Regions from separate parts of the Acidovorax sp. NN32 genome, predicted to be linked through region 2. Evidence: riboswitches for the same ligand, from Rfam matches in the RefSeq annotation. Region 2 holds a riboswitch; the other holds the start of a gene.

Region 1 (3,292 bases), 2.2 Mb from region 2:
TCGGGTACACGGCCGCTCACGATGTCGGCCAGGGCCTTGCCCGAGCCGCAGGCATGTGTCCAGCCCAGCGTGCCGTGGCCGGTGTTGAGGAACAGGTTGCCTACTTTGGTCTTGCCGATCAGCGGCACGTTGCTGGGCGTGGCCGGGCGCAGGCCGCTCCAGAACTGGGCCTGGCTCGCGTCGCCCGCGCCGGGGAAGAGCTGCTCCACGCGCCGCACGATGGCCTCGCAGCGCACCTGGTTCAGGTGGCGGTCGTAGCCGTTCAGCTCGGCGGTGCCCGCAATGCGCAGACGGTCACCCCGCTCGCTGGTGTAGCGCGAGAACACGAGCTTGAACTCATCGTCTGTCAGGCTCACCTGGTGCGCCTTGGCTGCATCCTTCACCGGCATCGTCACCGAGTAACCCTTGGCCGGATAAATCGGCAGCTGGATACCCAGCGGCTGCGCCAGCAGCGGGCTGAACGAGCCCATGGCCAGCACAAACGCGTCGCCGCGCACGCGTTCGAAGCGGCCTTCGGCATTGGTCACTTCCACATGGTCGATGCGGCCGCCCACCTCGCGCAGTGCGGTGATGTGGTGGCCCATGCGGAACTGCACGCCCGCCGCCTCGCACAGCTTGGCCAGCTCGCGCGTGAACTGGTTGGCGTCGCCGGATTCATCTTCGGCCGTGTAGGTGGCGCCTGCGAGCTGCGGGCGGATGTGGGCCAGCGCGGGCTCGATGCGCACGGCCTCGTCGGCGCTGATCACCTGGCGCTCACAGCCCAACGCGCGCATCTGCTCGGCCGGGGCCAGCGCGCCGTCGAATTCCTTTTGGTTGGTATAGAAGTGCAGGATGCCCTGCGTGCGCTGGTCGTACTGGATGCCGGTGGCCGTGCGCAGCTGCTGCAGTGTGTCGCGGCTGTAGGTGCCCAGGCGCACGATCTGCTCGATGTTGTGGCGAGTGCGCGCGGGTGTGCAGTTGCGCAGGAAGGACAGGCCCCACAGCCACTGCCGCATGTCGGCGCGCAGGCGGAACAGCAGGGGCGCATCTTCCTTGCCCAGCCACTGCAGCACCTTGAGCGGCGCGCTGGGGTTGGCCCAGGGCTCGGCGTGGCTCACCGAGATCTGGCCGCCGTTGGCAAAGCTGGTCTCGGCACCGGGCGCACCCTGGCGGTCGATGACCGTGACCTCATGGCCAAGTTGTTGCAGGAAATAAGCCGAAGTCACGCCGAGCAAGCCGGCGCCCAAAACGATTACGCGCATTTTTGAAGCCTTTTAAGGGTTCAGCGCTTGATGGATGTGCGTTGGCAGCTATTAATTAAATAGCAAGCAGCCAGCGCGCGTCCGCCAAGCTGCCGCTCCCCCTGTCCTTGGTACCTGAGAGATTCACCACCCAGCCCACATGGCGCGCGGTTTGCTCCTTCGGTGCGCCACAACGCTGCTGACAGGTTGGGGCGGCTCTCCAGACGGCTTTGATAAATGGTGCAGTACGGGACCTGAGCGTGTATGGGAGTTTGCGCCTTCGGTGCAGCGGTGGGCCTTGTGGCCTGCCGTGCTCTCCTGCGGGGGCCATTCTAGGAGGGTGCGGGCGGCGGTGGGGTGTTTGGGGCGGCTAATGGGCGGCAATCGTTGCTGATGCTGGCGGCGACATGGAGTCGCCATAATCCGGCGATTTGACCCACCCCCAGGACGCTTTTCCCATGCCCGATACCGCCTTTGACCCCTTCGCCAGCGCCGCCGTGATCACCATAGCGCGCCAGGGACGCACGCCCCGGCCGCTGGATCTGCCCGTTGCATTGCGCCCTCGCGATGCGGCCGAGGCCTACGCCGTGCAGGACGCCGTAGTGCGTGAGCGCGGCGAGGTCGCGGGATGGAAAGTGGGCGCCGCGTCGCCCCAGGCCCAACCCGCGCGTGCGGCGCTGACCCGCGACTCGGTGTGGGTGGAGCAGCCTGGCCAGGAGGTCAACTTGTCGGCCACAGGCTTTGCCGTGATGGGGGTGGAGGCGGAGCTGGTGTACGAACTGGGCGCAGACCTGCCCGCACGCGCCACGCCCTACAGCGCGGCCGAGGTGCTGGCCGCCATGGTGTCGGTGCGTGCCGCCATTGAGGTGTGCGACACGCGTTTTGCCGCCTGGGCACAACAAGGGGAGTGGAGTCGCCTGGCCGACCAGGCCTGCCATGGGGCGCTGATCGTGGGTTCGGGTTTGACCGATGTGGCTTCGGTGCAGCCCCTGGTGCAAGGGGTCAGCCTGTCGGTGAACGGATCGGTGGCCGTGCAGCACGCCACCTGGGGTAACCCGGCAGGTGATCCGCTGCGGCTGCTGGTGTGGCTGGCCAACGAAGGCGCGCGCAGCCTGGGAGGGCTGCGCGCAGGGCAGTGGGTGACCACCGGGTCCTGCACCGGCACCGTGCTGGTGGCGCCGGGCACGGTGGTGGTGGCCGATTTTCCTGGTGTCGGTCGCGCCGAGGTGAAATTCGACTGAACCGTTACGAGGATCGTGGAACGCGGCAGATCAGTTGCGGCGCGGGTTGTCCGGCTGGCTGTCGCGGCGGTTGGACACGCCGTCACCGTCGCGATCACGGTCATTGCGGTTGGAGATGCCATCGCCATCGCGGTCCCGGTCGTTGCGGTCGGCAATGCCGTCACCGTCGCTGTCCCAGCGGCCCCGCTGCATTTCCCAGCGGCCATCGCGCTCCACCCATTGGGGCTGCCGGTACTGGTAGCCGCTGCGCGCTTGTACCCAGTGGCCCTTCACCCAGCGGTGGCGGTTGCCGCGCCATTCCCAATGGCCTTGTTCCCACACCTGGCCACGGCGTGGGCGCGGCACGGCTTCGTACCGTGGTGGTGGGGGCGCGGGAATCACCTGGTAGGTCTGCGTGGGCTGGTACCCACGCTGTGGTTGGTCGGACTGAATGACGACGGTGCCTTGAATGGCCGCGTGTGTCGGTACGAGGGGCAGCAGTGCCATCAGGGCGATGGCGGCTGCGGTCAGTGTTTGGCGGGTCATGGTGGTCTCCGGGGTGATTCCTGGCGGAATCGGTCTTTGCATGGTGGCGGCCTGGTGCGCGGCGCCACGTAGGTGCTCAGCGGGGGCGGGCGTAGGCCAAAGGAGGGAGTGGGCGCGGGGCTTGCGAGCCTCCGCGCTCCTTCAGCTGTTCAATCGTTCAATCGTTCAATTGCGGTAGGGGTTGTCCGGGCGGCGGTCGTGCCGATTGGGAACGCCGTCTCCGTCACGGTCGCGGTCGTAGCGGTTGGACACGCCATCGCGGTCTCGGTCGTGGTGATCGCGGTCGTAGCGGTTGGGAACACCATC
Region 2 (3,292 bases):
ACCATGGTGCTGTGTTTTGCACTCACTGTGTCCGTGGCCGTTTCCATCGGCCTGGCCTCCATCCTGGGCATCCAGGTAGCCAATGCCAACATGCTGATCTCTGTGAAGGAGATGTTTGGCTCCATCAACAAATTTCCGCTGGCCGCCATTCCGTTCTTCATCCTCGCGGGCAACCTGATGGAAACGGGCGGCATATCCCGCCGCCTGGTGGAGTTTGCCAAGAGCATCGTGGGCGGCGTGCAGGGTGGCCTGCCCATGACCTGCGTGCTGACCTGCATGATCTTTGCGGCCGTGTCGGGCTCGTCGGTGGCCACCACATTTGCCATTGGCGCCATCCTGATCCCCGCGCTCATCAAGCATGGCTACCCCACGAGCTACGCCGCATCCCTGCAGGCCACCAGCGCCGAGCTGGGCGTGATCATCCCGCCCTCCATCCCCATGATCCTGTATGGCGTGAGCGCCGAAGTGTCGATTGGCGAGCTGTTCATCGCCGGCTTTGGCCCGGGGCTGCTGATCAGTGGCGCGCTGATGCTTTTTGTCTGGGCGTACTGCAAGTACAAGGGCTGGGGCAAAAACGACGGCGACGGCCGCATGCCTCTTGGCAAGGCCACGCTGCAGGCGGGCTGGGCGCTGCTGATGCCGGTGATCATCCTTGGCGGCATCTACGGTGGCGTATTCACCCCCACTGAAGCATCGGCCGTGGCGGTGTTCTACGCATTGATTGTGGGGGTGGTGATATACCGCGAGATCCGGCTCAAGGACCTGTTTGCCATCCTGCGCAAATCGGCCATCTCGTCCGCAGTGATCATGTTCATCATTGCCAATGCGGGCCTGTTCGCCTTCCTCATCACCCGTGCTGGCGTGCCGGATGCCATTGGCCGCTGGCTGGAGGCGGTGCTGCAATCCCCCACCCTCTTCCTGCTCGGGGTGAACGCGGCGTTGTTCGTGATCGGCATGTTCATCGAGACCAGTGCCGCCATCATCGTTCTGGCGCCCATCCTGGCTCCCGTGGCCATCCACTTTGGTGTGGACCCGGTGCACTTTGGCCTGATCATGGTAGTGAACCTGGCCATGGGCATGATCACGCCGCCGTTTGGCGTGAACCTGTTTGCAGCCTGCACCGTGGCGCGAATATCGCTAGACCGCATCGTCGGGCACCTGATTCCGTTTGTGCTTGTCATCATGGCCTGCCTGATGGTGGTGACCTATGTGCCGCAGTTGTCGCTGGGTTTGCGCGATCTGGTCTACGCAAAGTAGTTAGAATCCCCCGGTCAGGAGAGAGTGCCAAGCCCCACAGGCCACCGCACCGCCGAAGGCGCAGGCAACAGCCGAACGCTCAGGCAAAAGGACTGACAACCGCCCGCAGTGATGCGGGCGTTCCCTTGCTGGAGAGAGATGGTCCGCCGCACCGCGTGTTGAGGCCATCCACCGAAGGAGCAAACCGCACGGCCAGCCAGGGCGCTGCGGTGAATCTCTCAGGTAAAGCGGACAGCAGGGCAAATCCCGTGACCACCTCCGTGGTTGCGGCCCCCATTTGCCCGGAGTCCGCCATGTCGTCAGCCACCACCGCCCCCCTGCTCACCACGCCCCTGAACGCCCTGCACATCGAGCTGGGCGCCCGCATGGTGCCGTTCGCCGGCTATTCCATGCCCGTGCAATACCCCGCAGGGCTGATGGCTGAACACCAGCACACGCGCAACGCGGCGGGTCTGTTTGATGTCTCGCACATGGGTCAGCTCAAGCTGGTCGGCCCTGACGCCGCAGCGGCGTTTGAAACGCTGATGCCCGTGGACGTGATCGACCTGCCCGTGGGCAAGCAGCGTTACGGCCTGCTGCTGACCGACGAAGGCACGGTGATTGATGACCTGATGTTCTTCAACAAAGGCAACGACACCCTGTTCGTGATCGTGAACGGCGCCTGCAAGGTGGGCGACATCGCCCACATCCAGGCCCGCATCGGCCAGCGCTGCAACGTGATCCCCATGCCCGACCACGCGCTGCTGGCGCTGCAAGGCCCGCAAGCCGTCACTGCCCTGGCGCGCCTGGCGCCCGGCGTTGAAAAGCTGGTGTTCATGACGGGCGGTGATTTTTCCATCGCGGGCTGCGACTGTTTTGTCACCCGCAGCGGCTACACGGGCGAAGACGGCTTTGAAATCTCGGTGCCCGCTGCGCAGGCCGACACCCTGGCCCGCGCACTGCTCGCGCAGCCTGAAGTCAAGCCCATCGGCCTGGGTGCGCGCAACTCGCTGCGCCTCGAAGCAGGCCTGTGCCTGTATGGCAACGACATCGACACCACCACCACGCCGCCTGAAGCCGCGCTGAACTGGGCCATCCAGAAGGTGCGTCGCACGGGCGGCGCCCGCGCAGGGGGTTTCCCCGGAGCAGACAAGGTGCTCGCGCAGATCGACAACCCCGCCAGCCTGCAGCGCAAGCGCGTCGGCCTCGTCGCACTGGAGCGTGTGCCTGTGCGCGAACACACCGAATTGCAGAGCGAAGACGGCCAGAAGATTGGCGAAGTGACCAGCGGCCTGCTGAGCCCCACGGTGAACGAACCCGTGGCTATGGGCTATGTCACACCCGCCTTCGCCGCCATCGGCACGCGGGTGAACGCCATCGTGCGCGGCAAGGCCGTGCCCATGGAAGTGCGTGCCATGCCCTTTACCCCCGCGCGCTACTACCGCGGCTGACCGTCTGAAACTGCGCCAGCCCGGCTACAGTCTTGGCTGGCATCGGCACTTTTGTTTGTTTTTCCCCTTTTTTTCTGGAGCCCCCATGACCGTCAAGTTTTCCAAGGATCACGAGTGGATCGACATCTCCGACCACGAAGCCGCCACCGTGGGCATCACGGTACACGCCCAGGACGCGCTGGGCGATGTGGTGTTTGTGGACCTGCCCGAAGTCGGCAAGACCTTCACCCAAGGTGAAGTCGCCGGCGTGGTGGAGTCCGTCAAAGCCGCCGCCGACGTGTACATGCCCGTCAGCGGCGAAATCGTCGAGGTGAACGAAGCCCTGCGCGCCGACCCCTCGCTGGCCAACACCGACCCGCTGGGCGCTGGCTGGTTCTTCAAGGTCCACGTGACCGACATGATGCAATTCGACGCGCTCATGGACGAACCTGCGTACGCAGAGTTCGCCAAGAACGCCTGATCTCCGGATCTTTTGTTCCCCGAGGCCCGGCGCCCTGCCGGGCCAATGTGCCTCCTTGTTGTCCCACGCCGCCGCCGATGACCACCCTCGCCCCCCTGCCCACGCTCGCAGCGCTTGAAAACGCCACCGAATTCCTGCCACGCCA

The links. Region 2 has a riboswitch for glycine ahead of gcvT (glycine cleavage system aminomethyltransferase GcvT). Riboswitches for the same ligand answer to the same signal wherever they lie in the genome.
Region 1: linked by a shared signal. The riboswitch ahead of ACT89O_RS22085 (D-amino acid dehydrogenase) and the one ahead of gcvT (glycine cleavage system aminomethyltransferase GcvT) in region 2 are both predicted to bind glycine.

Annotation. Positions count from the first base shown of each region.
Region 1 is NZ_CP199679.1:4,788,453-4,791,744, reverse strand. Features, by position in the region: gene ACT89O_RS22085 (D-amino acid dehydrogenase) at 1-1,241, opposite strand, end outside; glycine riboswitch at 1,333-1,454, opposite strand; gene ACT89O_RS22080 (2-keto-4-pentenoate hydratase) at 1,679-2,461, shown strand; gene ACT89O_RS22075 (YXWGXW repeat-containing protein) at 2,492-2,986, opposite strand; gene ACT89O_RS22070 (YXWGXW repeat-containing protein) at 3,152-3,292, opposite strand, start outside.
Region 2 is NZ_CP199679.1:2,558,824-2,562,115, reverse strand. Features, by position in the region: gene ACT89O_RS12005 (TRAP transporter large permease) at 1-1,257, shown strand, start outside; glycine riboswitch at 1,271-1,354, shown strand; glycine riboswitch at 1,376-1,502, shown strand; gene gcvT (glycine cleavage system aminomethyltransferase GcvT) at 1,551-2,687, shown strand; gene gcvH (glycine cleavage system protein GcvH) at 2,773-3,147, shown strand; gene gcvP (aminomethyl-transferring glycine dehydrogenase) at 3,225-3,292, shown strand, end outside.